Regions from separate parts of the Leptolyngbya sp. AN02str genome, predicted to be linked through region 2. Evidence: riboswitches for the same ligand, from Rfam matches in the RefSeq annotation. Region 2 holds a riboswitch; each other region holds the start of a gene.
What was found. Region 2 has a riboswitch for cobalamin ahead of ACQ4M4_RS21270 (HupE/UreJ family protein). Riboswitches for the same ligand answer to the same signal wherever they lie in the genome.
Positions count from the first base shown of each region.

Region 1: another riboswitch for cobalamin. It lies ahead of ACQ4M4_RS08300 (ferredoxin--NADP reductase); the one in region 2 lies ahead of ACQ4M4_RS21270 (HupE/UreJ family protein).
Region 3: another riboswitch for cobalamin. It lies ahead of ACQ4M4_RS26860 (hypothetical protein); the one in region 2 lies ahead of ACQ4M4_RS21270 (HupE/UreJ family protein).
Region 4: another riboswitch for cobalamin. It lies ahead of ACQ4M4_RS04465 (hypothetical protein); the one in region 2 lies ahead of ACQ4M4_RS21270 (HupE/UreJ family protein).

Region 1 is NZ_JBNXVR010000008.1:83,647-91,289, forward strand. Features, by position in the region: gene ACQ4M4_RS08280 (LptA/OstA family protein) at 1-467, shown strand, start outside; gene lptB (LPS export ABC transporter ATP-binding protein) at 682-1,446, shown strand; gene ACQ4M4_RS08290 (LptF/LptG family permease) at 1,551-2,732, shown strand; gene lepB (signal peptidase I) at 3,007-3,648, opposite strand; gene ACQ4M4_RS08300 (ferredoxin--NADP reductase) at 3,768-4,475, opposite strand; cobalamin riboswitch at 4,507-4,651, opposite strand; gene ACQ4M4_RS08305 (hypothetical protein) at 4,791-4,967, opposite strand; gene psaK (photosystem I reaction center subunit PsaK) at 5,087-5,347, opposite strand; gene purN (phosphoribosylglycinamide formyltransferase) at 5,606-6,331, shown strand; gene ACQ4M4_RS08320 (helix-hairpin-helix domain-containing protein) at 6,328-6,852, opposite strand; gene ACQ4M4_RS08325 (SHOCT domain-containing protein) at 7,033-7,434, opposite strand.
Region 2 is NZ_JBNXVR010000035.1:30,721-38,363, forward strand. Features, by position in the region: gene ACQ4M4_RS21255 (YdcF family protein) at 1-551, shown strand, start outside; gene ACQ4M4_RS21260 (ABC transporter ATP-binding protein) at 850-2,598, shown strand; gene ACQ4M4_RS21265 (HNH endonuclease) at 2,720-3,409, opposite strand; cobalamin riboswitch at 3,559-3,709, shown strand; gene ACQ4M4_RS21270 (HupE/UreJ family protein) at 3,738-4,361, shown strand; gene ACQ4M4_RS21275 (DUF1350 family protein) at 4,582-5,406, shown strand; gene ACQ4M4_RS21280 (hypothetical protein) at 5,535-6,260, shown strand; gene ACQ4M4_RS21285 (hypothetical protein) at 6,555-7,070, shown strand; gene ACQ4M4_RS21290 (hypothetical protein) at 7,278-7,643, shown strand, end outside.
Region 3 is NZ_JBNXVR010000061.1:3,939-11,581, reverse strand. Features, by position in the region: gene ACQ4M4_RS26910 (CobW family GTP-binding protein) at 1-276, opposite strand, end outside; gene folE (GTP cyclohydrolase I FolE) at 415-1,053, opposite strand; gene ACQ4M4_RS26900 (CobW family GTP-binding protein) at 1,153-2,244, opposite strand; partial or broken gene ACQ4M4_RS26895 (GTP-binding protein) at 2,260-2,433, opposite strand; gene ACQ4M4_RS26890 (CobW family GTP-binding protein) at 2,449-3,306, opposite strand; gene ACQ4M4_RS26885 (SufE family protein) at 3,316-3,765, opposite strand; gene ACQ4M4_RS26880 (hypothetical protein) at 3,959-4,345, shown strand; gene ACQ4M4_RS26875 (metal ABC transporter permease) at 4,400-4,648, opposite strand; gene ACQ4M4_RS26870 (metal ABC transporter permease) at 4,674-4,832, opposite strand; gene ACQ4M4_RS26865 (DUF2267 domain-containing protein) at 4,896-5,456, opposite strand; cobalamin riboswitch at 6,028-6,172, shown strand; gene ACQ4M4_RS26860 (hypothetical protein) at 6,440-7,643, shown strand, end outside.
Region 4 is NZ_JBNXVR010000004.1:67,607-75,249, forward strand. Features, by position in the region: gene ACQ4M4_RS04460 (TonB-dependent receptor plug domain-containing protein) at 1-340, opposite strand, end outside; cobalamin riboswitch at 361-505, opposite strand; gene ACQ4M4_RS04465 (hypothetical protein) at 836-1,210, opposite strand; cobalamin riboswitch at 1,534-1,678, opposite strand; gene ACQ4M4_RS04470 (SufE family protein) at 1,873-2,322, shown strand; partial or broken gene ACQ4M4_RS04475 (CobW family GTP-binding protein) at 2,341-3,158, shown strand; gene nikA (nickel ABC transporter substrate-binding protein) at 3,487-5,085, shown strand; gene nikB (nickel ABC transporter permease) at 5,165-6,115, shown strand; gene nikC (nickel ABC transporter permease subunit NikC) at 6,118-6,987, shown strand; gene ACQ4M4_RS04495 (ABC transporter ATP-binding protein) at 6,980-7,643, shown strand, end outside.

The DNA.
Region 1 (7,643 bases), on a different contig from region 2:
TCGCTGGTACTGTGGCCATAACCTTGCTCACTATGTTGATGCCGACCCCGCTTCAGCGTCAGGCCACCGCTCAAACGGCGAGCCCACAGCAGCCTCTACGCCTAGAAGCCGATATTCAAGAAGCGAACTCGGTCACGGGCGTGATTACAGCACGGGGCAATGTGCGAATCGACTATCCAGCACGGCAAATTCAGGCAACGGCAGTGCAAGCTCAGTATTTTAGCCGCGAGCGCCGCATCGTGCTGAGTGGTGATGTATACATCCTGCAAGAGGGCAACAGTCTGCGTGGCGAAGTGGTGACCTACCTCATCGACGAAGGTCGGTTTATTGCAATGCCCGATCGTGGAGAGCGTGTTGAGTCGATTTACTTAGTCGCCGATCCCAATGCTCCGGCAGGTTCGGCAGGCAGCCAGCAGCCCACCTTCAACCCCAAACCTGCGTTCAAAGACCCCATTAGCGATCCCTAAATCTCAGAAGTTTTAATCAGCAATCTTAAAAAGATAGGCATTCAACCTAGCGCCAGTTTTGGGGAGAAGGCTTGATAGTGCAAGCCGATACCGGAAGCGCGATCGCACCGATGCTTGAATCCCCGTTTCAAAATCATGGATGCCTGTGCCTGGATGTTCCTTCTAGGTTCGGGCCGCTTGTGCGGATGCCATCCCTTCCTTGATAGGATGAACGTTGTTCTCTTTGCCTGCGACCTGCCGAGGTACATCGTTGAAGATCCTGCTAGAAAACATTCACAAATCCTATGGCAAGCGTACCGTTGTAAGCCGGGTGAGCCTGTCGGTATCGCGCGGTGAGATTGTTGGATTGTTGGGACCAAACGGTGCAGGCAAAACCACCACCTTCTACATTGCGACGGGAATTGAAAGGCCAAACCAGGGCCGGGTTTGGCTCGATGGGCGCGACATTACTGCATTGCCGATTCAAGCGCGGGCGCGGTTGGGAATTGCATACTTGGCGCAAGAACCCAGCATTTTTCGCAATTTGACCGTTCGAGACAACATTTTGCTGGTCTTGCAACAGACGGGAGTTCCGCGCGATGAGCATGATGATCGCGTTCATGGCTTGCTCAAAGATTTTCGGTTAGAGCGTGTGGCAGATACATTGGGGATTCGTGTATCGGGTGGAGAGCGTCGTCGAACCGAAATTGCACGGGCGCTGGCGGCTGGCCCCCGAGGTCCCCAATTTTTGCTGCTGGATGAGCCGTTTGCTGGGGTAGACCCGATCGCCGTGGCCGAAATTCAGGCGATTATTGCTGGACTGCGCGATCGCCACATGGGCATTCTCATCACCGATCACAACGTGCGCGAAACCCTCGCCATTACCGATCGCTCCTACATCATGCGCGACGGTCAAATTTTGGCCTCGGGCAGCACCGAAGAACTATACGCCAACCCCTTAGTTCGCCAATACTATTTGGGAGACAGCTTTCAAGTTTAGCCCAATGCCCCCGGCTCGTCGCTTGGTTGATGGGCCAACGCTTGGCTGTTCCCTGTTCTAGTTTTCCATGTTTGAACTGTTGTATCGATACGCCGCCTAGCGCCATGAGTGTTGGTTCTTCCTTGCAAAAATCTGTTTATCCCTGGTGGAGCCGATGGCTGCCGCTGTCTGTCATGGATCGGTATATCGTCTCCGAACTGATTCCTCCCTTTTTGTTTGGGGTGGGAGCCTTCACCTCCGTTGGCGTTTCCGTTGGCAGCTTGTTCAACTTGGTCAATCAAGTGGTGGAAAAAGGGTTGCCGCTTTCCATTGCCTTTGAAGTGCTGCTGCTCAAAATGCCGGAGTTCATTGTGTACTCCTTCCCCACGTCGGTGCTGTTGGCCATGCTCATGACCTTTAGCCGACTGGCGGGCGATAGCGAGCTTGTGGCACTGCGCGGCTGCGGGGTGAGCGTTTACCGATTGGTGCTGCCTACGCTGGCGTTTTGCTTAGTCATTACCGGGCTCACGTTTCTGTTTCAAGAAAGCATTATGCCAGCCGCCAATTACCGGGCCTCTACGACATTGGAGCGGGCACTAGGCGACGAAAAGCCCGATTTTCAGGAGCGCGACATTCTGTATCAGGAATATCGCACGGTGGCGACTCCCGAAGGCGGCAGCGAGAATACCATGGCGCGCTTATTTTATGCCAAGCGGTTTAATGGCACCGAAATGCAGGGCCTAACAATCTTGGACTTTTCACGGGATGGCTTAAGCCAGATCATCAGTGCCAAGACGGCCCAATGGGATATTGCAGAAGGGCTGTGGCAGTTTCGAGATGGCACCATCTATGTCGTGTCGGAGGATGGTTCGTTTCGCAATATTGTGAAATTTGATCAGCAAAATCTACAGTTACCCCGGACGCCGCTGGATTTGGCAAACCGTCGCCGCGACTACAACGAAATGAACATTGCTCAAGCGATGGAGCAATACGACCTGATCAAAGACAGTGGCAATGAGGGGCGCATTCGAGAACTGCGGGTGCGAATTCACCAAAAGTTTTCGCTGCCGTTTATTTGTGTGGCGTTTGGTTTGGTGGGGGCGGCGTTAGGGCTACAGTTGCGGCGCACCGGACGGGCAACGGGTTTTGCCATCAGCATTCTGATTGTGTTTTTGTATTATCTGTCGGCGTTTATGAGTGGGGCGATCGCCCAGGCGGGATACTTGCATCCCTTGATTGGCGCGTGGTTGCCCAATGTGTTTGGCCTGACGATGGGCTTGCTGCTGTTGGTGCGGTCTTCGCGCTAGGGAGTTGGGTTTGAGTGGGCGATCGCTCGTTTTATGCTTGCCCAAAGATTAATCAGTAATGTCTAGACATGTGGATGGGTGTGGTAGAAGGGCGACTCCACCGCCCTTCTACCACACCCATCCACAACTGTGAAACAACCTGAGTTTTGGATGAGCTGAAGTGCCCATTTTTGCGTGCGCGTTGCGCACGCAAAAATGGGCTTTTCTGAAGTTTGCGCGCCGCGCAAACTTCAGAAAAGCCCTTAACCGAAACTGACGTTGAAACACAACCAGATTAATCCTCGGGAGTGGAGGATGGGCTTACTGCGGAGATGTGGGCTTGTGGCAGAGTGCCCCACAGCTCATTCAATGGGAAAAATCGAAACACTGCCTTGCCAATAATATTGGCTTGTGGCAAAAAGCCCCACACATGGGAGTCGTTGCTGTTGTTGCGATTGTCGCCCATGACAAAGTAGGCGTTGGCCGGTACGGTGACGGCGGGCATTTCGTAGGCGGGAGGGGCGGCAATGTAGGGTTCTGCAATGGCTTGCCCATTGACGACTACTTGGCCTTGATGCACGGCGATTGTTTGACCGGGTAGCCCTATGATGCGCTTAATAAAGGCTTGGTCTTGCCCATAGCCAATGTCTTGCAAGATGGCTGGCGGTTCAAACACGATAATGTCGCCTTGCTCGGGCGGGTGCAGCCGATAGGATACTTTTTCCACTACGAGGCGATCGCCAATGGCCAGCGTTGGCACCATGGAATCGGACGGAATGAAGCGCGGTTCAGCAATGAATGTCCGAATAAAGAGAGACAACAACAGCGCGATCGCCAAAATTTGAACATTTTCGCGCTGCGATTGCCAAAAGCTGGGTTTGGCTTCGGGGGCGGGTGTAGAAGCGGGTTTTTGAAGGTCGGTGGGTTCAGTAGCCATAGGGATGCAAAACACGTGCAAAGCCCATTCTATAGCGCGATCGCAAACGGAAGATCTGAGGTGGCAGGGTACACCCAGAAACCTGTAAGTGCGATCGCGCTCAGTAAGCCAAGCGCTGATTAGAACGCCACAAACTTTTCCATGCGGACAGAGCGAGGCGAGGCGCCCAAGCTCATCATGGCATCGTAGAGCTGGCTGGGGCGATCGCCCACGGCGCAAATTTCCACTTCAGTTTGTGCCCAATCCAGGTTTACGGTCGTTAGCAGCGCTTCCGGCGCGAGGTTGATGGCTTCGAGATAACGGAAGTTGGGCCATTGGGCTGCTAGCGATCGCCAATGATCTCGATAGGGAAGCTGATCGGCTGTTTCGGGATTGGCCTGCACCAAGACAATCGAGTGGGCAAAGCGGCACTCATGCAGCCAGTCAATTTGGCTTTTGAGCGGGGCAATGCCAGAACCCTCAGCCAGATAGAGGCGATCGCGCGTCGGCAGCTCACTTAGGGTCATTAATCCGTAGGGACCGCGCACCGGGATCGTGTCTCCAGGCTGCAAATCTTGCAAAAAGGCCGAACTCCAGCCCACCCGCGAGACACACAGCTCGATTTCGGGACAGGCGGAGGGCGACGAGGCCATGGAATAGATTTTGGTAAAGGATTTGCCATCGCGCTCAAACTTGGGCCAAACTGATTGCCCTGGCAAAAAGCCAAACGTAGCCGCGTCTAGCTGTAGCCGAATGGACTTGATCGTAGGGGTCAGCCACTCGGACGCGACAATCGTAGCGATACAGTCCATGGGCTGGCATGGACGCAAAATTTCGGATGTTTGCATAGCAGTTCAGTTTCCGTGCGACGCGGGGTTCGATGATGGGACGGCTCAAGCAGGCATTCTGACTCGGAAACGAAGTGTTTCGTTACAGCTGCGGCACAGTGCCGGACTTGCACCGGACTTTCCCTCACCTATGCCAACGAGGCGCGGCATAGGGTGCTTGGGCTGATCCCCCAAGCAGCCTGAGCGATCGCTGAGTTGGTTGCATTCGCCATAACCCCACTATCAAAAGCGGGATAGACAGAAGAAACCAACAGCGACCTAAGGGCCACATTGTAGCCCGAATTCTGTCCGTTTCATCCATGAAAGTTCCTATCGTTACGCGATCGCACTCTTGATATGGTGTAAAAGGCCCAAAAAAACACTGCCAGTAGCGTTGTGCAGCGCTGATGGCAGTGAACTGTGGGTGTGTACTGAAGGGAGTGGCTGAGAGGGCGATCGCGTGAACTGATGAGTCGCGCAGCCAGCCGGGTTGTGTTGGTTGTGAATATCCATAGCCGTGTGCCGTAGGGCAGTGTGCTATGGATGATTTATCTTGGGATAAAGCTGCGGCGATCGCGCAATCCGTCGCTTGATGCCAAATGCTTGAGGTCAAATGCTTGAGGCCAGAGCGCTTACAGAACGCCGAGGTTGGCCAAGCCCAAAATGGCACCAACGCCTAAAATATGGCCAAAGGATGTGGTGGCCAGCAGTGCGGGTAGGCTCAAACCGCCAAACAAGGCAGAAGAAGGTAATTCGGGGCCGACGGAGGGCTGTTGAATGCCAGCTTTGCCAATGGCGATCGCCAAAATGTTGCACACAATCATGACAATGGCGACTTTGGGGCTCCAAGTTAGGGTTGCGGGAATGGTCGCCAGCACAGTGGAAATAAACAAGGCAGTCTCTCCTGAAACGTGGAATCAACGTTGTTCTTTCAGTGAATTAGAACAAATAATCGCGATCGCACAAAACACTTTGCAGCAATAGTTAATGTTTGTGTAAAGTTTTGTATGCGATCGCTGTGGCCCATGCTTTCTGCCGTGGATTCTGTCTGGCGTGGGGCAATGCATCTGCACGTGGGCGATGCGAGGATATGCCATAGTAGAAAACGGCTTGCATGCAGACGGTCATTTCTCCAAGTTGGGCGGTTACTTATGAGTGCTGGGTCGGCGTTGCCTTCCGTTACCTTTCAGCAGGTTGGGTTCATTTCACCAGAGGTGTCTGCCGATGCGTGGGCGCGGCATGCCGAAGGGTCACCCTTGCGGCTGGGGGTGCTGGCGTCGGGCAGTGGCAGCAATTTTGAGGCGATCGCCCAGTGGATTGCCGATGGGAAGCTCAACGCCAAAATTCACGTGCTGGTGTACAACAAGCCCAATGCCAAAGCGAGCGATCGCGCCCAGCGCTGGAACATTCCCAGCCAATTGCTCAACCACAAAGACTTTCCCACCCGCGAGGCATTGGATGATGCGATCGTGCAGGTGATGCGTGAACACCGTGTAGATTGGATCATCATGGCCGGGTGGATGCGCATTGTGACACAGCGGTTGATTGATGCGTTTCCAGGCCATGTGCTGAATATTCATCCCAGTCTGCTGCCCAGCTTTCGGGGGGCGCAGGCGGTGGAGCAAGCACTAGCCGCCAAGGCCAAGGTAACGGGCTGCACGGTGCATCGGGTGGCGCTAGAAGTGGATAGTGGCCCCATCTTGATTCAGGCGGCGGTGCCCATTTTGCCGAATGACACGGTAGAAACGCTTCATGCCCGAATTCAGGCGATGGAGCACCAGATTTTTCCTCGGGCGATCGTGCTGGCCTCGGATACGCTGACTTCAGATGTGGTGGCTCCAGATGTGGTGGCCTTGGGTGGCGATCGCCCCATCTAGAACCGGAAATAGTGCATCACCTGCGCAGTCATTGCGGCTGATAACCCAAGCCGCTGCTGCAAATGGGCAATGTTTTGAAACCGACCGTAGGATGTGCGATTTTGCACGATCGCCCGAGCCAGGTAAATATCTACGCCGGGAATGCGGGTTAACTCCTCGACCGAAGCCATGTTGGGGTTCATGGGCTGGGCGATCGCCGCACTCGCCGGGTCGTAATAGTTGAATTGTAGGACGGGAGCCAGCCCTGCAATGCGCTGCACTGGCACACTCAACGCTGCCGCCAAATCTTCTAAACAATGGAACTGCACGCCCGATTGCACCAGAGAAACGAGCGATCGCGCTTGATGAATGGAAATGCCTGGTAGCCGCAGCCAATCATCCACACCAGCCCGGTTCACATCAATGGCCACGCCAGCCTGCGCCGCCAGCGAGATTTCGTGAGGCTGCAACCGATAGTAAGGATTTTGAAAGCGCGATCGCCCTCCCCTATCCCCAAACGATAACCAGTTTCCTAACGCCATCTCCATACCCTCCACACCCTAGCAGGCCACCACAGGGGGTTTGACAAGCTGGGAACCCCCCCAAAAACGGCGATTTATTCGGGTTTAATAGGTTTGTAACCTATCAAACCCAGCGTGGCAGAGCCCTAGCCCTAGCCCCCAAATCCTAGCCCCTCCCGACTCCCGACTCCCGACTCCCCTCTAAATCATCCGATCCAACAACTGCCGACGCTTTTGCTCAAACTCATATTCCGAAATCAAGCCATCCTGGCGCAGGCCATCTAGTTGGCGTAGGGCATCGGCAACGGCACCAACTTGGGCGGCATTCACAGGGGTGGCCTGCCCAGCTTCGGCTTGCAGCGTCGCCACATCGTTAAAGTTTTGGTCGAACGCCGCTTGCCCCTGCGACAAAAACCAGATGCCTTCTACAACGCTGGCAATTTTGGCAATGGGATTGAGCGTGCCAACGGGCGATAGCCCCAGCACCAGGTAGAGCATGCCCCATCCTGGCTGCCGTAAGTAAAACTTGTGCAATCCCGGAATGACCACGCCAGCAAAGGCCAGCGCAGCCGCTATCGTTCGATTTTTCGGCTTGGTTAGCATTGCTCAGCCTGCAAATACATCTGTTTGCCTAAATCCCCTTCATCTTATAGCAGACCTTTTGGCTGGTGAGGTATGGCTTTGGGGCATTAGCGATCCCTTCCCAGTCTATGTGCCGAAAACTGCTTGGAGCATGACAAAAGCCGCCCCTCGCACGAGAGACGGCTTTGTTGAATGGGTGAGCCAACCCAACAGAAGGTTAGCGGCGAATA
Region 2 (7,643 bases):
AGGTCAGCAATACGCAGGATGGCTTTGCCAATGTGTTGGCCTCGCGCCTGCTGTATGCCTCGCGCCTGTATGCCGAGTATGCGCCCGTGACCAACCCATTTGTGGTGGTGGGAGTGGGGCCAAGTATGGGCGCTACGAACGACGAGGCCATGGCAGAGCAAACCATTCGCGCGCTCCTCACTGAAGCGGGCGTCCCCAACGATCGCATTTTGATCGAGGCCGAAGGAACGGATTTGTACAGTAGTGCGGTGGCCGTTAGCCGATTGCTGGAGTTTCAGGGCTTTCGTCGAGAAACTGATGCGATCGTGTTGGTTACCCCCTCTCTCAGCCTGAGCCGCAGTGTATCAACGTTTGCCTATTTGGGCATTCGGGCGATTCCTCAACCAACGGATCAATTTGCCTTTCAGCTTGAGGACGGTGGCCGATTGCTGGCCCGCGTGTCTGACATCATTCCCAATGTGGATGCGCTGGCGCTCACAACACGCGTGGTTGATGAGTATCTGACCTCGGTGTATTACTTCTTGCGGGGGTGGCTTGTCGCCCCAATTTAGTGAAACAGTAGATGATTGCGCCCTGAGTTGACGGCTTGACGGATGATCGGGTCTGCTCTGCGTTTACGGTTGCTCGTTAGAGAGGTTGTTAGAGAGACTGTTGAGCGGAGTCTAGGCGCGATCGCTCGATCTGCCCGATCTGTTAGAAATTGTCAGTTCTAGTGGGTCTCCTCTCAGTGGGGGATGGTGGATCGTTCTGTGCTGCTGCACATTCACCCCCCGATGACCTCGATCCTCGATAGGATTATCTAAGTGTTCATCATAAACATTGCCCACTCATTCCTCCCCCATATTGGCTATGGCCCGATCAAAGTTTGAAATTTTAGGCGAGTATTTGCGCCCGCACTGGCTCAAGATGGTGTTGGGAATTGGCTCTTTGCTCGTGGTGAACTTTATTGGAGTGTACATTCCCCTGCTGTTGCGATCGGGGATTGACGAGCTACAGCAAACCTTTAGCTACGATCGCGTGGTATGGGTGGCATCCATGGTGATGCTGTTGGCGGCGGTGATGTGGCTGGTGCGCATGGCCTCTCGCATTTGGCTGTTTGGTGTGGGTCGCATGGTGGAATACGACCTGAAGCAGCAAATCTTTAACCACTTGCTAACGCTGGAGCCATCCTATTTTTCGGCGAATACAGCAGGAGACCTGATTAGCCGTGCGACGAGCGATGTGGACAATATTCGACGGTTGCTGGGCTTTGCGGTGTTGAGTTTGGCCAACACAATTTTTGCCTATGCGCTAACGCTACCAGTCATGTTGGGAATTAGCACACCGCTAACCTTGGCGGCGATCGCCATTTATCCCGTCATGTTTTCGCTGGTGCATCTCTTCAGCAATCGGTTGCGGCAAGAGCAGTTGGATGTTCAGCAGCGCACTTCTGAGCTAAGCGATTTGATTCAGGAAGACATGAGCGGCATGTCGTTGATCAAAATCTATGCACAGGAGGAGAACGAACGGGATGCTTTTCGAGATCTGAATCGCAACCTGTACGGCGCTAACCTAACGCTGGCCCGAACTCGAAACATGCTGTTTCCGCTGTTGGGTGGGTTGGCGAGCATTAGCCTACTGGTGCTGCTGTGGTTGGGTGCGGGTGCGATCGCCGATGGCAGCATTAGCATTGGCGACTTTATTGCACTGCTCTTGTATGTGGAACGATTGGTCTTTCCAACTGCGCTGCTCGGTTTTACCATTACGGCCTATCAGAGGGGCGAGGTGAGTATTGATCGGGTGGAGTACATTCTCAGCGTAGAGCCACAAATTCACGATGCGCCCAATGCCATGCCATTGCCCCAGGAAGATGTACGCGGCTGGCTGAGCGCCCACAACCTGAACTTTACCTATCCCGATGCGAAAACTCCCGCATTGGAGCAGGTTGAGTTTACGGTAAAGCCGGGGGAAACGGTTGCAATTGTTGGCCCCATCGGTTCGGGTAAGTCCACGTTGGCCAATGCTATTCCTCGCCTGCTGGAGATTGGCCCTAACCAACTATTTTTGGATGGCATCGATATTACGCAAATTCGGCTGCGAGACCTGAGAATGGCGATCGCCTACGTCCCGCAAGAAAGCTTCCTGTTCAGCACAACGATTAAGAACAACATTCGCTACGGCGACCCCGTAGCCGAGCAAGATGAGGTGGAAATTGCCGCCAAGCAAGCCCAAATCCACCCCGAAATTCTCAATTTTCCCCAACAGTACAAAACGATTGTGGGAGAGCGTGGCATTACGCTATCGGGTGGTCAACGGCAGCGTACCGCTTTATCCCGCGCTTTGCTGGTGGATGCGCCCATCCTCATTCTGGATGACTCGCTCTCCAGCGTGGACAACCAAACCGCCACGCAAATTTTGCAAAACCTGAAGGAAGGCACCCGCCGCAAAACGGTTTTGTTTATCACCCACCAAATGGCGGCAGCGGCGATCGCCGATCGCATCCTAGTCCTCGACAAAGGCCGCATCGTCCAAGCTGGCACCCACGACGAACTCGTTGCCCAACCCGGCCTCTACGAGGAACTCTGGGAACAGCACAAACTCGAAGAAGTTTTGAAATAAGATAGATTATGCCAACTTATTTTTCTAGTTGAAGCATGTTCTTCTTCAATTGAACAGCCAGTTTCGACCCAGCTCGACAGGGCTTTATCTGTTTACTGCAATGGCGTCTTAACTAACTGAACTACACAATCTTGTTGCTCTTCTCAAGATTGTGTCGAGTGCATAACAATTGCACATTCTCTGCTGTTACAGAAGTCCCACCTCGAGAAAATGGAATTACATGATCAAAATGCAGTTCATCAGATGCCTTGCAAACAACGCATTTACCTTCATCACGTTTCCACACAGCCAACTTAACCGCCGAAGGAATTATTCTCCGCCGCTCAGCAGAGGGCGATGTAGATTGCTGTAAATCTTCTTCTCCCTCAACAGCTATCAATTTAAACTTAAAAACTTGTCGATGCTCATCTGGTTCCTGCCATGAATCAACCAAGTGAAAGACGCCGTTATATGACCACACACCACTAAGAATCTTCTCGTAAACTCGCACTCGTTCAGGTAATCGCTCACCTCTTTTATAAGATTGTGCAGCTCCATGAAAGTAGCCATTTTGAGTTAAACGACCTTTTGGCCTAAATTGTGGCTGATCAAGCTTTTTAGGGTCTTGAGCCAGGGATCTTCTCGGTTCATCGTGCCCTTCATAAATAAGTACAGACCCATCATCATCTAGTCGATCCCGGTAAGGTGCGTTAGACCGTAGTGACATCAAAATCACTGAATGAGTACCGCCAAGGCCATAGTTCATACCACGCTGAAGGTTAGTTCCCTCTCGCTGGCACATTTCCAAGTAAGAAATGATTTCATTCGCCATACTTCAGCAGTTCCTTACAATAACAAAGTTGAAAATAGTATTCCCGCCTCAGAAACATATCTTGGCTGTTCATCTAGTAGGTTTATAGATTTCAAAAGAAACAGCTAACAATGGTGAACAGATGCCCTTGGATTTACGTTGCAGTGATATGATGGCGTGGCTCCATTGGTTTCAAGGGGAAGTCAGCCCTTGGAGGCCGTGCGGTCGAGGAAAGTGCAGTGTGAGTCTGCCGCTGTCCCGCAACTGTGAAAGAAAAGATTTTTCTTAAGCCAGGATGCTCGCCGATGGAGAAGGAAACTGCCAACGTTATCTGCGAGGTTCAGAGTTTATGGCAACGCGTAATGTGCGTGTGTTGGGTATGGGTGCGATCGCTACGAGCTGCTTGCTGGCGGCTCCGGCATTGGCGCACCATCCTTTTGGTGGCATGACGCCCCAAACGTTTGTTGAAGGATTTTTGTCGGGAGTGGGCCATCCCGTTGTGGGGTTGGATCACTTGGCGTTTGTTGTGGCGCTGGGCTTGTTGGCCTCGCTGCGGGTGGGCGGCTGGTGGGTGCCGTTGGGCTTTTTGCTAGCGGCGATCGCTGGAACTGGCCTGCATCTCTCGTCGGTGAATGTCGCTGGGCTGGAAATTTGGGTGGCGCTGTCAGTGCTGGCTTTGGGTGTGCTGCTGCTAAAGCGCGAGGTATCGCCAATGCTGGTGCTCATTGTGGGTGCGATCGCCGGAGTTTTTCACGGCTATGCCTATGGCGAAACGGTTATTGGCGCGGAGCAAGCGCCCATTGGGGGTTACCTGCTGGGCTTTACGCTGATTCAGTATGCGATCGCCCTGGGTGCCTTGGCGTTGGGTCGAGCATTGCAGCATCGGGTGAAGCTGCATCAACCCATGCGTATTCCGGCACTGGTGATTTCGGCGATGGGAGCGGCATTTTTGGCAATGGCGATCGCCGGATGATTTTGCCTCAAGCTCGTTAGGATAAGAGAAGCGCTGCAATCGGGGGAACAATCCTAGTTTTGCAATTTGGCCCTCATCTTGGCCCTCATCCCCCAGCCCCTTCTCCCAATTTTGGGAGAAGGGGGGCAAGAGTCAATGTCCCTCTCCCAAGCTTGGGAGAGGGATTTAGGGTAAGGGCTGCAATCAGCGTCTCTTTTTTGGTCTTTCTGGGCACGCATTTATGGACTGGCGAGACATTGCAGGCAACTGGGTTTTAACTCCATCTCGACCGGAGGCTATTCTTCACTTCTTGGGTGGGGCGTTTGTGGCAACCGCGCCGCAATTGACCTATCGCACCCTGCTGGAATCTCTGGCAGACGAGGGATATGCCGTCGTTGCCACCCCCTTTGTGAACACGCTAGACCATCGCGCGATCGCCCGCGACGTGTTGCGCTCCTTCAACCGCGCCTACGATTATTTAGAGCATCGCGTGTTTCGGCAGGAATACATTCCGGTGTATGGCATTGGCCACAGCATGGGCAGCAAGCTGCATTTGCTGATTGGCAGCCAATTTCAGCAAGAGCGGGCTGGTAATATTCTCATCTCGTTTAATAACTACTCGGCGCGACGGGCCATTCCCTTTGCCGAGCAGGTGTATCAGTTTGGTTCGCAGTTTTCGCAGTTCACGTCGCAGTTTCTTCAGCTAGCGCCCGATTTGGCCCGTATGGATGTGGAGTTTACCCCGTCGCCGGAAGAAACCTTTCGGCTAATTGGCGAACAGTACACTGTGAAGCGCAACCTGCTGGTTAAGTTCACCAACGATGATATTGACCAAACGAGACCGCTGCACGATGTGTTGATGCCTCGGTTCCCCGAACTGACCACGGTGCAAATTTTGAAAGGCAACCACCTGACTCCGCTAGGGCAAGACATTAAATGGCAGGCTGGAAGCAACTTTTCTCCGTTTGATGCGATCGGTCAGTTTGTGCGGCAAGAGGCCACCCGCGACCTCAACCAACTGCGGCATACGCTCAAAGCATGGCTCAATCCGCTATCGGTTCTGTAATGCTGCCTGCAAGCCGGGAAGTGAAAAATGGCGCAAAATTTCCACTAATTGGCACCCACTCTGGTTGTTTTCGTCTAAGCTTTGGAGGTTGTTTTGCAACCACCACTCTGTCAGGTATTAGGAAAAGTATGGTGTTCAAACGTGCGATCGCTCCTATTCACGTCAGTCTGGTGCTAGGCACTCTGCTGCTTACCGTTGGCTGCAACACAACTCCGCCCGCTAACGGCGGCAGCGACAATCCCGAACCGGTAGCCTCAGCCACTGCCACCCCCACCGAGCCATCTACCGAGTCGCCCAGCCCAGTAGCAGAAGCGCCCACTCCCGCTCCACCTCAACTCTCTGCCGATGGCATTGGCGCGGCACAGCTGGGCATGACCTTGGGCGAACTCAAACAGGCGCTACCCGATGCCGAATTTGTTGTGACCTCGCCCTTTATTGTGGATTTTGATGCGATCGCCGTTCGGCAAAATGGCGAAGTGCAATTTCACGTCCTGTACCTGGCAGGCGAAACGTTTTCCGACACCGACACCATTCAGGGCTTATTTACCGACAATTCTGCTTACAAAACTCCAGAGGGGATTGGGGTAGGCTCTACCCTGGCCGAAGCCGAAGCCGCCTATGGCAAAGCCACCCTCTCCTACAGCTTGGCCAACGAAGCTCGGGAATATGCTCGGTTTGAACGGCAACCGTCTCCAGGTATTGCCTTTGCCACTGGAAATGGCAGTGCTAATCCGGCTGGAATCTACAGTGGAGCCACCGAGGAATACAACGAAACCCAGCAATATCGGGACGATGCAACCATTCAGTCGGTTTTAATTGTGTGTTTGAGTGACGCCTGCACACCAGAATCCTAGGGGAATTCGTAATTCGTAGTTCGAAATTCGTAATTGAGCTCTGCTTCCAGAGCTCATTTTTTGGCTTGTTTGTTTGGATAAACACAGTTCACAGTGCAGCCAATTCAGCAGGAAAAGCTGAAAATGGATTATAAAAAACGTTTGGGAATCAACTTCGAGATATCTCGCCCTGCTCGTTGTTACAACGGAATCCATTCGGGAAAAATTGTGCGCATATCTAATTGAAACAGGCCGTAGGTATCGATGATCAGCCGGACCGTTGTACCCCGTCTACGCAAAACTGAGTACAGTAATATGAAGCCAATACCAAGATATGACTTTCCTGTAAACGTTCAGTATAGACCGTGGGAAGAAGATGAAAAGCGTGCTCATTTTTTTAAAGGAATTTATGAAGTTATTCTGAATCATCATATTGAAATAGCTTTTGTACCTGAAATTAAACAAGTAACATCCGAGTCGATTTCCACCATCTCTATTACTAAAAACATACTCAGTCAAGTTGAAGCTCGGATAGCTGCTGTAGCAGCATCTTTTTACACTGTAACACCGAATGATTTTTTAACAGGACAAGAAGAATTAATCCCTTTAAATTCTCCAGAATTAGGAGGAAGTGCGCTCTTTTACGTAACTGAGAAAGAATTTATAAATTTTCAGGGTGAATTATCATTAGTGTCTCAAACAACCGGCAGATTCTCGAATTCAAGAAAAATATCAGAATTAAAGGAATTTGAATTTGCCAGGGCTATTTGTGATCGTATTATCAAGTCAAAGTTCTTCAGCCAGTGCGATTTGAGAATTTTAGGAAGATGAGAAGAAAAGTTATTCCTCCATAAAAACGCGATCGCCTCTAGGCAGCTTTCAGCGGTTATCAGAAGCAAACTCTAGCTGACCAGCGATCGCACTGGTTTAACACTTCACTATAGTAATACTCTTGTTTTTCATGAGCCTTTCCTAACTAAAAAATGTGAATCAAAATAATTAATGTTTACTCATTTTGCATGGAAGAGAGAAAAACCTATGGAATTTGATTCTGAGTGGAATGACATGGCAGGTACGGAGTGGCTTCAGGCGCTCTCTCTACCAACACTAGATTGGGCGAAGCCATTTCTGCCGTTTACACTTCTGCCAGAGTTTCTACTAGAACATCCTGAAGTGTGGAGATCAATTTATACTTCAATTGATACAAGGATTATCCATCCTAGAAGTGCAGATTATGTGAGAGATGGTCAGTTAATAGATGGTGAGTATGGCAACTGCGTAAGGCAAACAATAGTAGAAGCATTTCATAGCCTAGCGAGCCTTGCTGATCAAAGGGTTTCAATTGATCTAGAAAAGTGGGTACGATTTCATTTCTTCTGCCAAGAATCTACCCTAGCCATGAAG
Region 3 (7,643 bases), on a different contig from region 2:
ATCCTGCCGTTCCAGCACCCGGTAAACTGCATCCGCTAAGTTGTCATTAATGGTGCAACAGATACAGCCATTCGTCAGTTCAATCATGTCTTCATCAACGGCAATTAAGAACTGACTGTCGATATTAATGTCACCAAATTCATTCACTAAGACAGCGACTTTGTAGGCTTCAAAGTTTTGCAGGATGTAGTTCAGGAGCGTTGTTTTACCACTGCCCAGGAAGCCCGTGATGATGGTTACAGGGAGTTTGGTATCTGCACTTGGGAGATTAGACATGGACTGTGGGGAAGGAAAGTAGGGAATAGGGAATAGGCAGTGGAAAGTAGGGAATAGGGAGTGGGGAGTAGAGAGTTTTAAGAATCAATATATTTTCCCCATTCCCCCTTGCCCATTCCCCGCTCTCCTATTTACGACTTAATGAAACGCTGGAGTATGGCTGATCAGGCTCATAAACTCCTGCCGAGTGCGGGCATCATCGGCAAAGGCTCCTTTCATGGAACTTGTCACTGTCCAGGAACCGGGCTTTTGTACACCCCGCATTACCATACACATATGAGTGGCTTCCACAACCACCGCAACTCCCTGAGGCTTCAGCAAGCCTTGCAGAGCTTCAGCAATCTGATGGGTCAGGCGCTCTTGAACCTGCAAACGGCGGGCATACATCTCGCAAATCCGAGCAATCTTAGATAAGCCAATGACTTTGCCATTAGGAATATAGGCAATATGGGCACGTCCCAAAATGGGCAGGATGTGGTGTTCACAGGAGCTAAACAAATCAATATCACGCACCAACACCATTTCATTGGCATCTTCATGAAATACAGCACCGTTGAGCAACTCATCGAGGGATTGGTGATAACCGGAGGTGAGGAATTTGAGCGCTTTAACCACTCGTTTGGGCGTGTCGCGCAGTCCTTCGCGATCGGGGTCTTCACCCATGCCTAATAGCAATGTGCGAACCGCTTGCTGCATCTCTGCTTCAGAAACGACTGGCTTTGATTCAGTAATCACCGATTGCTTACGGATATCATCAGGGGAAAAGGATAGTGTCATGCGTGGAATTAGGTTAAGAACATCAGTCGTAAGGATGAGGGGTAAGGCACGCAATACCCCTCCCTCCAGCAGACAACTGTACTGCTGAAAGTCTTTGGATCAGGCAATGCAAGCGGTTAACTGTTGTCGCAGTTCGTCTGCATTCAGGTTGCGCCCGATCAAAACCATTTGGGTTTTTGGCGGTGTTCGCCATGCCTCTCCTTGCAGGTCAAAGCGAGGACCACTCAGTTGGAAGACATTGCGGAGATCACTTTCCGCAAACCAGAGAATGCCTTTTGCCCGGAAGACATCTTTGGGCAATTGTTCTTGTAAGAATAGTTCAAACTTTTTTATATTGAAGGGGCGATCGCTCTCAAAGGCGATCGACACAAAACCATCATTATCCAGATGATCGGAATGGTGATGATGGTGCTCATGAGGGTGATGGGTGTGATCGTGATGGTCATCATGAGCGTGGTGATCATGGTCATGATGATGCGCTTTGTGTGAGTGATCCTGCTGGGTTTGTTCAATCTCTTCCTGCACTAAATTGGCATAGGCTTCTGGGTTGTTATAGCCCACATCTAAAAGCAGTGGCAGTGGTACTTTTCCATGCTGACTGTGCAGGATTCTGGCCCCTTCTTTGACTGTATGAATATAGGCTTCCAGGTTCTGGATTTGGTCTGGATCTGCCAAATCAGTCTTATTCAAGATCGTGACATCTCCATAGGCAATCTGCTTGAATGCCGCTTCGCTATCGAAATGATCCGGCGTAAATGCCTCAGAATCGACAACGGTGACGATCGAATCTAGCCGGGTCAGGTCACGTAATTCTGTACCCAGAAAGGTCAAAATAATCGGCAGTGGATCGGCAACACCTGTGGTTTCTATCACCATGTAATCGACCTGATCGTCCCGCTCCAGCACGTTATACACTGCATCCACCAAGCCATCATTGATGGTGCAGCAAATACAGCCATTACTCAGTTCCACCATGTCTTCATCCATCGACACGAGTAACTGACTGTCGATGTTAATATCACCAAACTCATTCACCAAGATCGCAACTTTTAGATCCTGGCGATTGTTCAAAATGTGGTTGAGTAATGTGGTTTTACCACTGCCGAGAAATCCCGTGATAATTGTGACAGGCATTCCTCGTTTGGGAATATCCAGGGTGCTGGGAGTGGGAAGAGTTGTTGTGTTGGTCATATCCAATTCCTCAAATTAAATCGCAATGCATTCAATCAACTGTGCTTTGATTAATTCAGCATTTAAGTTTCGCCCGATAAACACTAGCTGATTATGCTTAGGCGACTGCGATCGATTCTCTTTCAGAGAAGTTGCATGAACGCTTTTTATGTCGCATCGTTTACCACTCAGTTGCAAAACATGGCGTAGTTGGTTGCCCTGAAATCAGACAATTCCCTTGGCGCGGTAAACATCAGGAGATAGATGATCCAGGAAATTTTGAAATCTGAGTAAGTCGAAGGGGCGCTGGCACAGTTGCTCTGGAAGCGATTCGCTTTCAAATGACACCGCTACAAACCCATCATTTTCTAGATGGGGAGAATGTCTATGGTCATGATGCTCATGAGTCGGCTGGGATGAGTTGAGGTAGGTGCTGGCATCATTAAATCCAATATCTAAGATTAGTGTCAGTGGCACTTCCCCATATTGAGTTGAGATAATTCGAGCGCCTGGTCTGATCGAGCGGATGTAATTTTCCACCTCATCCACAACTTGAGGAGAAACCAGATCGGTCTTATTCAACAGAATAATGTCCCCAAAGATGAGCTGGTTGAGTGCGGCTTCACTCTCGTAATGCGTGGAGGTAAATGATTCAGCATCCACAACTGTCAGCACTGAATCTAGCCGCGTGACATCCCGCAACTCTGTACTGACAAAGCTCAACATGATCGGCAAGGGGTCAGCAATGCCAGTCGTTTCAACCACAATGTAGTCAACTGAGTTATGGCGATCGACCATTTCATACACGGTATCAACCAAGCTTTGATTAATGGTGCAGCAAATACAGCCATTGCCCAGTTGCACCATGTTTTTATCCACGGAAACTAACAGTTGTGAATCAATATCAATGTCGCCAAACTCATTCACAATCACGGCAATCTTTAACCCGTGGCGATTGTTCAGGATATGGTTGAGTAGCGTTGTTTTGCCGCTGCCTAAAAAGCCTGTGATGATGGTAACGGGTATGATGCGCTGAGGAACGCTCACTGATTCTGGACAAACTTGCATCACTAAATTGGACATAATGACTCCTTAAGTTTGCAAGTAAGTCGCAGCCAGATGATAGACCAGCGCTTTCCGTTGCATGGCTTGAAAGATGTTGTAAAAACCATTGGCACGAGACGGAGTCAGGCTGATATCCAGCCCGGTTTGCTGAATGAAATCGGGTGTTAACTGGATAATTTCTGCGGGGGCCAACCCGTTCAATCCTTCAACCAATAGCCCTACTAATCCCTTAGTTAGTTGAGAGTCGGAATCTCCCTGAAAGATCACCTTGCCCTGCTGCAAACTGGCAGTCACATACACTTGAGAAACACAACCAGGAACTTTATGTTCTGCCACCTTTTGCTCATCGGGAAATGGCGGCAGACGTTTGGCAAACCAGAGTAGATATTCATAGCGCCGCTTCGGTTCCAAAATCTGTTGGAACCGCTGGACAATCCGCTCAAGGGAAGCAGGCAAGGGTTGGGAGACGGGCGACATACTGTTCTAGCAGCAAGCTACCTATAAAAATGATAATCATTCTCATAATACAGGATCTTTGGCAATTTGGAGGGGGATTGTTGTTGGTAGCTTTTATCGAGCAAGCGGTCACTGGACTCTGAAGGGTTTGGAAGGGTAAAGGAGTAGGACTGGTAGAATTTATGGACTTGATGCATAGCGAGAAAGGCAACTTATGAGCAAAAAGATAGAAGCCCTCCTCCGTAAAGCGCTGCTGGAAGAGGGCAAAATGGAATATTCTCTCTATGAATACGAGTTAGAGGAGCATATTGATTACTGTTACGACGGTCTAAAAGCCGACCGCGATGACTTCGTGTTTGTAGTGACAGAAAACTCCGGGCATGTGGCAATGGTGCTGATCATGCCGGATAAAACAGTGTTAGTAAATGAAGTGGCCAGGGCAAAGCTGTCAGAATTTTGGCAAAGCAATTACAGTACCAATCTGAAACGGTTGATTCCGATGATGGCAAAGGAACTGGCAAGTGACTCGCTCTTTGTCAATGGAGTGAAGACGGTTGGCCACAAACCGCCAAAGCGGGTGTGGGGTAAGGCAAGATCTTGAGTGCGAGGCGATCGCATTTAAGTCGAAATGTCCAAACCTGTGACTGGGATAGGATTACTTCTCGCTCCCTTGCATCAAACCTGCAATTTGCGCTTTGAATCGGGATTGGGTTAATAGCCCTTGAGATGGGCTGAATAGAAACGCTAGAAGAAATAGTCCGAAAGCAACCAGCACGACCGCAGACCCTGACGGAATATCCAGGGAATAACTCAAGTACATACCGACAATACCCGCTAATGCACCCATGCCTGCACTCAAGAGGATCATTTGATGGAGTTCCTTTACCAGCAAGTAAGCGGTCATTCTAGGGCAACAGGCAGCACAATCATCAACAGAACGCCCACGTTTGTAAATTGGCAACGACGGTCAAACTGATTGCGGCCACAATCCCCAGATAATATCGACGCACAAGCATTCCTGCAGCTTGTGCGTCGACTGGATCAAACGTGTAAAACAATTGCTCTTTGTAAAATAACCAGACTACAATCAGGATTCAGTATCGTAATCCTAAACGTTATGAGTACGAATACTTTCTCTGCACGATCTATAGCTAGGCTTGCTCCCAGAGTTCTCGCACCCCACCGTCCGGTAGCCAGGTAGCGATTTCCTGAATGCGCTCTTCTGACAATTCCCGCTTAGTTGCCGAAAACACTGCTTTCACCGCCTGCTTGCGCTCAGCATCTTTATTCTCAGGGTTTCGCTTAAGCCCACCTTCGTTTGCAACCCGGAAGAAAAAGCGATCGGAATCAATCTTGAAAATGCCTGGGCCTTGCCAAGGTGGACGCACCCGACTCAAAAATCCAACTAGCGGATTGGTATCTTTCCACAGGTCGGTCACTTCCATCTGAAGCGCCTTTTCTTTGGTAGGCATTGCCTCTTCATGCAACTCATCCGCAACGCGATCAGCTGCCTCTGTAGTCATCAAATCGCGCATGACTCGAAAGACAACTTCGGTGAAGTCTCTGGCATCGTAGGGGTCAGAAAATCCTCCATCAACCATCACTTTCTCCAGGAAGGATCGATCCCTATCTGCGATCGCAACTCTGGCATCTTCGACTTCTGTCGGATCAATCTCTGGAATATCATTTTTCAATGCTTCATCTGCCATCATTGTCTCCTCTATTGTTTGATCACAATTTTGGTACTCGATTTAGATTAAGAGACCCCTAATGAATGAGCATCTTTACTTAGGTCTAATTTCTATCCTTCAAAAGACAGAGGTTAAATGGATAGCGGGCCTGTGCCGAAAACTATGAATCTCGATCACTGAGCAAGCAACACGCTGTCTTTAGTTGAATTAGAAGACTGGCAGGAGAAAAGCCTTGAAGCAGGTTACAAAGTTGGCGATTCCGCCTTTGACGGATCTGCTCTGTGGAATCGCACAAATGCGATCGTCTATCCAGAGATTCGATCGGCTGTGCCACTGCTGAATGCGATCGAACCTAATCCTGTAGATATTCAGAAATAAGAAATTCTTGAAAAGCTGAATCAGAGAAAAGCGCACCCGTACAAAGATGACGCTTGATGTTCGACTCAGCATAAAACAAAAAAATCAAATCGGATCATCTTTACTCTACAGATAGCGCAAGTAATTTTAGAAAGGCGCTATATTTTGAAGTTGTTCAGCATTTTAGCTGCGAAGAAATGCAGGGTGAAGCTGCTGCACTGCGCTACAACTGTGCTATCGTTGGGGTCAAGTCGGTTCTGATGGGGAGCAGCCATCAGACGCAAGGGGGAAAGTGCAGTGTAAATCTGCCGCTGTCCCGCAGCTGTAAGGAGAGGCGCAACTCTCTGAGTCAGAATGCCCGCCGATTGGTAAACCCGTTACACAAACATCTGCGAGGTACGGATGATGAAAACTTCAAGCTTTTGTGATTGGTATTTTGTCGGGATTTTAAAGTTGTAGCGTTCTGAGTTGACTATCTGAGTTAAACGAACGGCTGATATGCAGAAGTGCTACCTGAGTGAAGGTAGCTGCTAATTTTGCGATCGATTTAAGTCAGCCATCCTCATTTTGTCTGCCTATGGCCTGCTTCCCAATTGGGAGGCAGCTGTTCTCACACGTTTATTTACAGAGTTTAGGACGTTACAACAATGACCATTCAAACTGCAACGCTGGGGTATCCCCGCATTGGTAAAAACCGTGAAGTTAAAAAAGCATTAGAAGCCTTTTGGAGCAATAAATTTGATGCAGAAGCTTTGCTGCAAACAGTGCAAGAGGTTGAATTTGCGAACTGGAAGGCGCAACTCAAAGCAGGCATCGATCGCATCGGTATCGGTGACACGACGCTTTATGATCATGTGCTGGATTGGGCAGTTTGGTTCGGCCTCATCCCCGATCGCTTTCGTCATCTGTCGGGACTCGATCAATATTTTGCAATGGCACGCGGCAAAGATGGCATTCCAGCGATGGAAATGACCAAATGGTTTGATACCAACTATCACTATTTGGTACCTGAGATTGCGGCTGATGCACAACCAGAGGCAAACTTTGCAGATTTTTTGGCAACGGTGCAGCGATCGCAAACTCTTCTGGGTGAACGAGCCGTTCCCATTCTCCTCAGTCCGGTCACGCTTCTGAAACTGGGCCGTCTGGAAGGTGATTTCACAAACCATTTGAGCAAATTGCTGCCGCTTTACTGTGAATTGCTGACTCAACTGAAATCGCTAGGCGTCACCGAGGTGCAGGTGCATGAACCGATTCTCGTCACCAGCAGTGCAGCGGATCTGAAAGAGGCAATTACTATCACCTGCACCCAGCTTGCTCAAATCGGTGTATCCGTTCATCTCGTCACCTATTTTGACGATCTGGGAACCACGTATCCCTGGGTGATGCAATTACCTATTGCTGGCATTAGTTTAGACTTTACCCGTGGATGCAATTTAGACTTGTTGAAACAACACGGTTTCCCATCCGATAAACAGTTAGGTGTAGGTATTGTAGATGCAAGAAACATCTGGAAAATTCTTCCCGAATCAGTGCTATCAACACTAGAAACTATTCACGGCATTACGCCAAATATTCGATTGCATCCCTCATCATCCCTGCAATTTGTTCCCTATGATGCGACGCGAGAGACAAAACTGCCGGAACCCTTGCGAAATGTATTGAGTTTCGCGGAACAAAAGCTGGATGAAGTGGTGATCTTGGCACAGACGCTTGATGGTAATGCTCCGAGCGAGCGATTAGCAGTCGTGCAAACCCACTGGCAAACCTTTGAGCAGTTCAGCCCTGTAAATTCAGCAGTACAAGATCGGCTCCGCAACCTGACTGTCAATCATTTGGAGCGCGCTATGC
Region 4 (7,643 bases), on a different contig from region 2:
TGCCATCGATAAGAATGCCCGGTAGATATCTCAGGGCTTCCTGAACTGTTCTGGCTCCTTGCGCCTCGATTTGCTCACGAGTAACCACATACACAGGACGGGTAGAATCTTCTACCGTTGCCTCCCGCCGAAATGGAGCATAAACAGGTTGATTCAGAATTCTGTCTGTAACCGTAATTCTAATTGTTTCCTCATCTTCTTCGAGTAACTCTGATGCAGAAGAGGGGGAAACAGGTTGAGCAACTCCGATCGCAACATTGCAGAGAACGGCAATTGTACCTACAACAATACCAAAAACTAGCTTTCCGGTGATGGAAAGCCGCACAAAGATAGTCATCATCCGTACCTCGCAGATGGGTGAAAGTAGGTTAACTATTGGCGGGCATTCTGACTTAGAGAGTTACGCCTCTCCTCACAGCTGCGGGACAGCGGCAGATTCGCACTGCACTTTCCCCCTTACGTCTGACGGCTGCTCCCTATCAGAACCAATTTTCAATATTGAAGAATAACTTTGAAGCGAGTTATCTACGCAAGCGGAAATCTACCAACCACTCGATCTCTACAGATTGAATGCTTGAATGAATGTAGCTGTATAGCGTTTCTATCAAACAGCAGATTGAACTTTAGAGGGAATAAAGTTGTAGATGCGATCGATCATCTGTATTGAACCGGGTTGAGGAGGGGAATTGGATTGGGAGGCGACTTGGTGTTTCATCAATGAATGAACGGATTTAGGAATTGTTTCAGAACGATGTAGATAATACTTGAACATATTGAGTCTTGAATTAGAGATCGGTTTAGAGATCCAGTAGCCGTAGTGCCATTGACCATGCGTTCATCGAGAAGGGCTTTTGCCCGCTGCACCATTCAAAAAGTCTGCAAAGGTTGCCTCTGGCTTTGCATTAGCCGCAACTTTGGGCACCAGATAGTGATTTGGTATCAAATCATTTGGTCCTTTCCAGTGCCGGAATGCCGTCCTGCTCCGCGCCAATGCAAAGTATTGCTCTAGTCTAGTCAGATGACGAACACGATCGGGAATTAGCCCCAAACGAATAATGCAATCCAGAACATGATCGTAAAGTGTCGTGTCACCGATACCGATGCGATCGATGCCTGCTTCAAGTTGCGTCTTCCAGTTTGCAGATTCAACTTCTCGAACGGTTTGCAGCAGAGTTTCCGCATCCGATTTACCACTCCAAAAGCTTCTAATTCTTTTTTAACTTCACGGTTTTTGCCAATGCGGGGATATCCCAACGTTGCAGTTTGAATCGTCATTGTTGTAACGTCCTAAACTTTGTCACTGAGCAGTAAAAAAGCGACTATTTCCTACTGGGAAGCAGTCACCAAGACATCACAAAAGAGGGCTAACTGCGATCGCTCGTTAGCAAATCCACTAGTCCCCTTTACTCAAGGCAGCCTCGCTGGATGTCGATAGCTTGGTCCAACTCAGAACGCTACAACCTTAAAGTTCCGACAAAATGCCAATCACAAAAGCTTGAAGTTTTCATCATCCGTACCTCGCAGATGTTTATGTAACGGGTTTACCAATCGGCGGGCATTCTGACTCAGAGAATTGCACTTCTCCTCACAGCTGCGGGACAGCGGCAGATTCGCACTGCACTTTCCCCCTTGCGTCTGATGGCTGCTTCCCATCAGAACCGAATGAATAACTGAACAATAACACAACAAGGGTGTTATGAAACGTTCCGAATTTCAGGTTTGGTTAGATCAATAGCAGTATGCCTTAGCACTGCATAGGAAGTAGATCAGCCGCAGGGTTTGCACCATTTGCGAAGAACTACTTCAGTTTTTCACTCATTTCCTATATTATGAGAATGATTATCATTATTATAACTTTGAGACTGGATCGCTATGCCCTCTGCTTCTCGACCTCTGCCCCCCAACTTGGACCGAATTGTTCAACGGTTTCAACAAATTACTGAGTCGAAGCGGCGGTATGAGTATTTGCTCTGGTTTGCAAAACGGGTGCCAGAGTTACTGGAAGCGGAGCAGATCGCAGCCAACCAGGTTCCAGGCTGTGTGTCGCAGGTCTATATCACGGCTGAGGTTCACCATGATAGCGTTACGTTTTGCGGAACCTCAGATGCTCAAATTACAAAGGGTTTGGTGGGTTTACTGATCGAGGGGTTAAACGGACTTACCCCCAACGAAATACTCCAACTAACTCCGGATTTTATTCAGCAAACGGGCCTGGATGTCAGTCTTACCCCCTCCCGGAGCAATGGGTTTTACAACATTTTCCGGTTTATGCAGCAAGCGGTAGCAGCCAGAATGGCTGCTACCGCTTCTTCACTCAATTAGAGAAAATGGAGGTTTGATATGACGGGCACAATCCATGAGACAACCACGACAGTGTTTGAGCTCCCTACGCGAGGGATGCCTGTCACCATCATCACAGGGTTCTTAGGCAGCGGTAAAACCACACTTCTCAATCAAATTCTCAGCAATCGCCAAGATTTGAAAGTAGCCGTTCTGGTGAATGAATTTGGTGATATTAACATCGATAGCCAATTACTGGTGGCGATGGATGAAGACATGGTGGAACTCAGTAATGGCTGCATCTGTTGCACGATTAATGACGGGTTGGTGGATGCTGTTTATCGGGTACTAGAACGGGAGGATTGCGTCGATTACATGGTGATAGAAACCACAGGTGTTGCCGATCCACTGCCGATTATTTTGACCTTTCTGGGTACAGAATTACGTGACCTGACCCGGCTAGATTCGATCGTCACCGTTGTCGATTCTGAGGCATGTACGCCGGATCATTTCGACAGTGAAGCGGCATTCAAGCAGATTGCCTATGGAGATGTCACGATCTTGAATAAGACTGATTTGGCAGATCCAAACCAAATCCAAAACCTGGAAGCTTATATCCATACGGTCAAAGAAGGTGCCAGAATCCTGCACAGTCAGCATGGAATGGTGCCACTGCCGTTGATATTAGACGTAGGATACTATGCCGATCTCGTTCAAGAAGAGATTGAGCAAACTCAGCACGATCACGATCATCATCGCATGATCATCACCATTCGCATGGTCATCATGAAAATTAAACCCAGCACCCTCATGAGCACCATCATCACCATTCCGATCATCTGGATAATGATGGTTTTGTGTCGATCGCCTTTGAGACGATTGATAACAATGTCAAGCTGCCATTAGGAGCGAATTGGCTGGCGTGGACGATCGTTGTCCAGACGAACTCGTCATTTTCCGCTATAGCCGTTGCATCTTCAAAATTTCTCCTGGAAGAAGGTATGCCTTAAAAAAGGATAAAACTTTGCTCTGATTCACCGTTTTATCCCTCCCCTCCGCATTGTTTCATCCCTGATTCAAGTAGTAATGTTTGACCCCGATGGTGTTGTCATTTGACTACTGAAATAAACGAATTTACCTCTTTAGAATCAATGGCCTCCCTAATCCGACGTGAGAGCGAAACAACTATTTAGTGACCATTTCCTCATGAGAAAAATCTTTTTTCGTGCGCTACTGGCGATCGCGGTTGCCGCTGTGATCATTCTGCCAAGCTGTGCCCAGCCCGACAGTCAATCCCAAAACTCTACAGATTCAACGCTCACGTTCTCCTGGTCACAGGATGTGGGACCGCTCAATCCGCATATGTACAATCCTAGCCAGATGTTTGCTCAGGATTTAATTTATGAGCCACTGGTGAGCTACGATCGCGGCGGCGAAATTCAGCCCGCACTGGCAGAAAGCTGGGAAGTATCGCCCGACGGCAAATTGATCACGTTCCAACTGCGCGAGGGCGTTCAGTTTTCTGATGGCACTCCGTTTGATGCCACTGCCGCCAAAGCCAACTTCGATCAGATATTGCAAAACCGTGCAGAACATGACTGGCTGGGACTGATTGAGGCGATCGATCGCGTGGAAGTTCAGGGCGATCGCACCTTGCAGATGTATCTAAAAACGCCTTATTACCCAGCCTTACAAGAATTGACATTGATTCGTCCGGTTCGTTTTCTGTCGCCCAAAGCGTTTCCCGACAGTGGCACGACCGCAGAAGGCATCAAAGCCCCGATCGGTACAGGACCCTGGGTGTTAGCCGATTACCAGAAGGATACTCAAGCCGTATTCACGCGCAACGAGAACTATTGGGGCAACAAACCTGCCATTGAGCAGGTGACGGTCAAGATTATCCCCGATGCCGAAACGCGAGCACTGGCGTTTGAAAACAACGAAATTGATTTAATTTACGGTAACGGTGAAATTAGTCTCGACTCGTTCCAGCAACTGCGAGATTCTGGAAACTATACGGCTGAGGTATCGCCACCGCTGAATACGCGAGCGATCGCCATCAACTCCAATCGGGGAGCCACCGCAGACCTGAATGTACGGCAGGCGATTCAGCATAGCGTCAATAAAGATGCGATTGTTTCCGCCATTTTCTACGACACGGAACAAAGAGCCGACACCTATTTTTCCACCGAAGTACCCTATGCCGATATTGGCTTGCAACCCTATGCCTATAACCTGGATCAAGCTAAAGCCTTACTCGACGAAGCTGGGTGGCAACAGCCCGCAGGACAGGACATCCGCCAGAAAGACGGTCAGCCTTTAACGCTCGATCTCTCGTTTAGCGGGGAAAATAATGTGGATAAGGCGATCGCCGAAGCGGTTCAGGCTGATCTAAGAGCAGTCGGGATTGATGTTCGGCTGTTGGGCGAAGAAGAGCAATCCTGGTTAGATCGGCAGGCAAACGGCGAATTTAACCTGATCTTCAACGACACTTGGGGACCACCCTACGAGCCGCAGGCAATGGTATCTTCGATGCGCGTTCCGTCTCATGCTGATTACGCAGCTCAGCAAGGACTGCCGATGAAAGCTGAGATCGATCGCAAGATCGGGGAAGTGCTGCTGACAACTGAGGAAGCACCGCGCCAACAGCTTTACCGCGACATTCTCACGACGCTGCATGAACAGGCAGTTTATTTACCAATTTCTTACTCAACCAACGTTGCCGTGATGCACAAAGAGTTATCTGGATTTGAGTTTATGCCCCAGGCAAATCAAGTGCCGCTGAGCAAACTCAGTAAGTCCTAAAGGCACTCCTGATTCCCTCACCTCTTCCTTCCCACAGCGTAGGGGTGAGGGTGCATTTTAACCCATCACAAATATTCCTGTGAAACTTACTGACCACTACATCTTTAGGCGCATCCTACAACTTATTCCCGTGTTGCTGGGAATCTCGATCGTCACGTTTCTGCTGATTCAACTAATGCCCAGCGATCCGGCGGCGGTAGTGCTGCGCGTGGCAAATATTCCGGCAACCCCAGAAGCGATCGCCGCAATGCGCGAAAAACTTGGACTCGATCGCCCGCTTCCAATCCAATATCTCGATTGGCTCTGGCACGTCTTGCGGCTAGATTTCGGACAGTCCTTCGTTACGGGTAAACCCGTTCTGCAAGAAGTAATGCACTATGTGCCAACAACGCTGATTTTAACGGCTTGTGCCACTGTACTGATTTTTGCGATCGGCTTGCCAATGGGAATTGTGGCGGCATTGTACCGCGATACTGTTTTCGATCAGATCAGTCGCTTGTTTGCCTACATTGGCGTGGCGATGCCAAGTTTCTGGCTGGGATTTTTGTTGATCTATGTGTTTAGCTTCAAGCTGGGCTGGGTTTCGGTGATTCATCAGGGGGCGATCGCCGATTGGATCTTGCCGTCACTCACCTTAGCCTGGGCACCTGCGGCGGTTTATGCGCGTTTGTTGCGCGGCAGTATGTTGGAAAGTCTGGGTCAAAACTATGTGCTGTATGCCAGAGCTAGAGGTTTATTAGAGCGGCTGGTGATTCTGCAATATGCGCTGAAGAATGCGCTTCTGCCTGTCGTCACGGTGTTTGGATTAAGTTTCGCTAATCTGCTTTCCGGTGCAGTGATTGTGGAAAGTGTGTTTGCGTTGCCAGGGCTGGGACGCTTCGCTGTTCAATCCATCCTCAATCGCGACTATCCTGTTGTGCAATGTTATGTCTGTTTAACGGCTGTGCTATTTGTCGTTGTCAATCTGATCGTTGACCTGACCTACAGCTATTTCGATCCACGGATTCGTTTTGGTAAACAAGAAGTTTAATCATGGCAATTTTGCAAAAACTTTTGGATCACAAACTGGCGTGGTTGGGTCTGAGCCTGATTGCGATCGTTGTTCTCACCGCCATCTTTGCCCCGTTGATCGCCCCTCACGATCCTTTAGCGGTTGATTTGATGCAGAAACTTCAGCCGCCCAGTGCTGCCTTTCCTTTAGGAACCGATCATCTGGGTCGCTGTATTCTGTCCCGCTTGATCTACGGGGCGCGAGTGTCGCTATCCATTTCCCTGGTGGTCATTGCACTCACAACGACGATTAGCCTGATTGTCGGTCTAGTTGCGGGCTATGTAGGCGGAAAAGTCGATAGCTGGCTGATGCGGCTGTGTGATGTGTTTCTTGCCTTTCCGGCACTGATTTTGTCGCTGGCGATCGTCGGCATTTTGGGAGCCGGAGTTGGCAATTTAATCTTTGCGTTGGCAATTACCCACTGGGCAGGCTATGCCCGCATTGTTCGCAGTCGCGTCTTGAGCGTCAAGGAAAGCGATTTTATCCAGGCGGCGATCGTCTCAGGTGCCAGCAGTTTGCCAATTATGCTCCGGCATATTTTGCCCTTTACGATCGCGGAACTTGCTATTCTCATGTCGCTCGATATCAGCCACATGATTTTGCATATTGCAGGCTTATCATTTTTGGGATTAGGGATTCAACCTCCCACACCCGAATGGGGAGCCATGATCAACGATGGGCGCGAGTATTTCCGCCGTTTACCGGAACTGATGCTTTATCCCGGATTGATGATTTTTATCACGACACTCGCATTTAATATTGTGGGTGATGTGCTGCGGGATGTGCTTGATCCGCGCATGGAGAAGCAAGTGCGATCTGAAACGTTGAAAGCGAAGTTGCAAAATGGCTGAATCTGTTCTGACGGTTGATCATTTGCAGGTTGAATTGGCGGCGAAATCGATCGTTCGAGATGTCAGCTTTCAACTGCAACCGGGCAAGGTTTTGGGTATTATTGGCGAAAGTGGTAGCGGCAAAAGTGTCACCTGTTTGTCAATTCTGGGATTGTTGAAAGGCGCAAACGTTCAAGGTAGCGCTCAACTTGCAGGACAGGAATTAATTGGGTTAAACCAGGCTGAGTTGCGCCAGATTCGCGGACCCAAAATCGGCATGATTCTGCAAAATCCAGTCAGTTTCTTTAACCCGGTCACCACGATTCAACGGCAATTCATCGAAACCCTGCGATCGCACCGCTCACTCACAGATACAGTAGCTCGCACAATTGCCGCTGAACACCTAACCGCCGTGGGTTTAACCGATCCACAGCGAGTGTTGCGTCAATTTCCATTTCAACTCAGTGGTGGAATGCTGCAACGGTTGATGATTGCGATCGCACTCTCTTTACAACCACAAGTGTTAATTGCCGATGAACCAACAACCGCATTGGATGTGATTACCCAAATGCAAATTCTGGGACTGATCAAACAACTGCAACAGCAAACTAATTGCGCTCTACTGTTAATTACCCATGACCTGGGCGTGATTGCTCAACTTGCCGATCGCGTGGCGG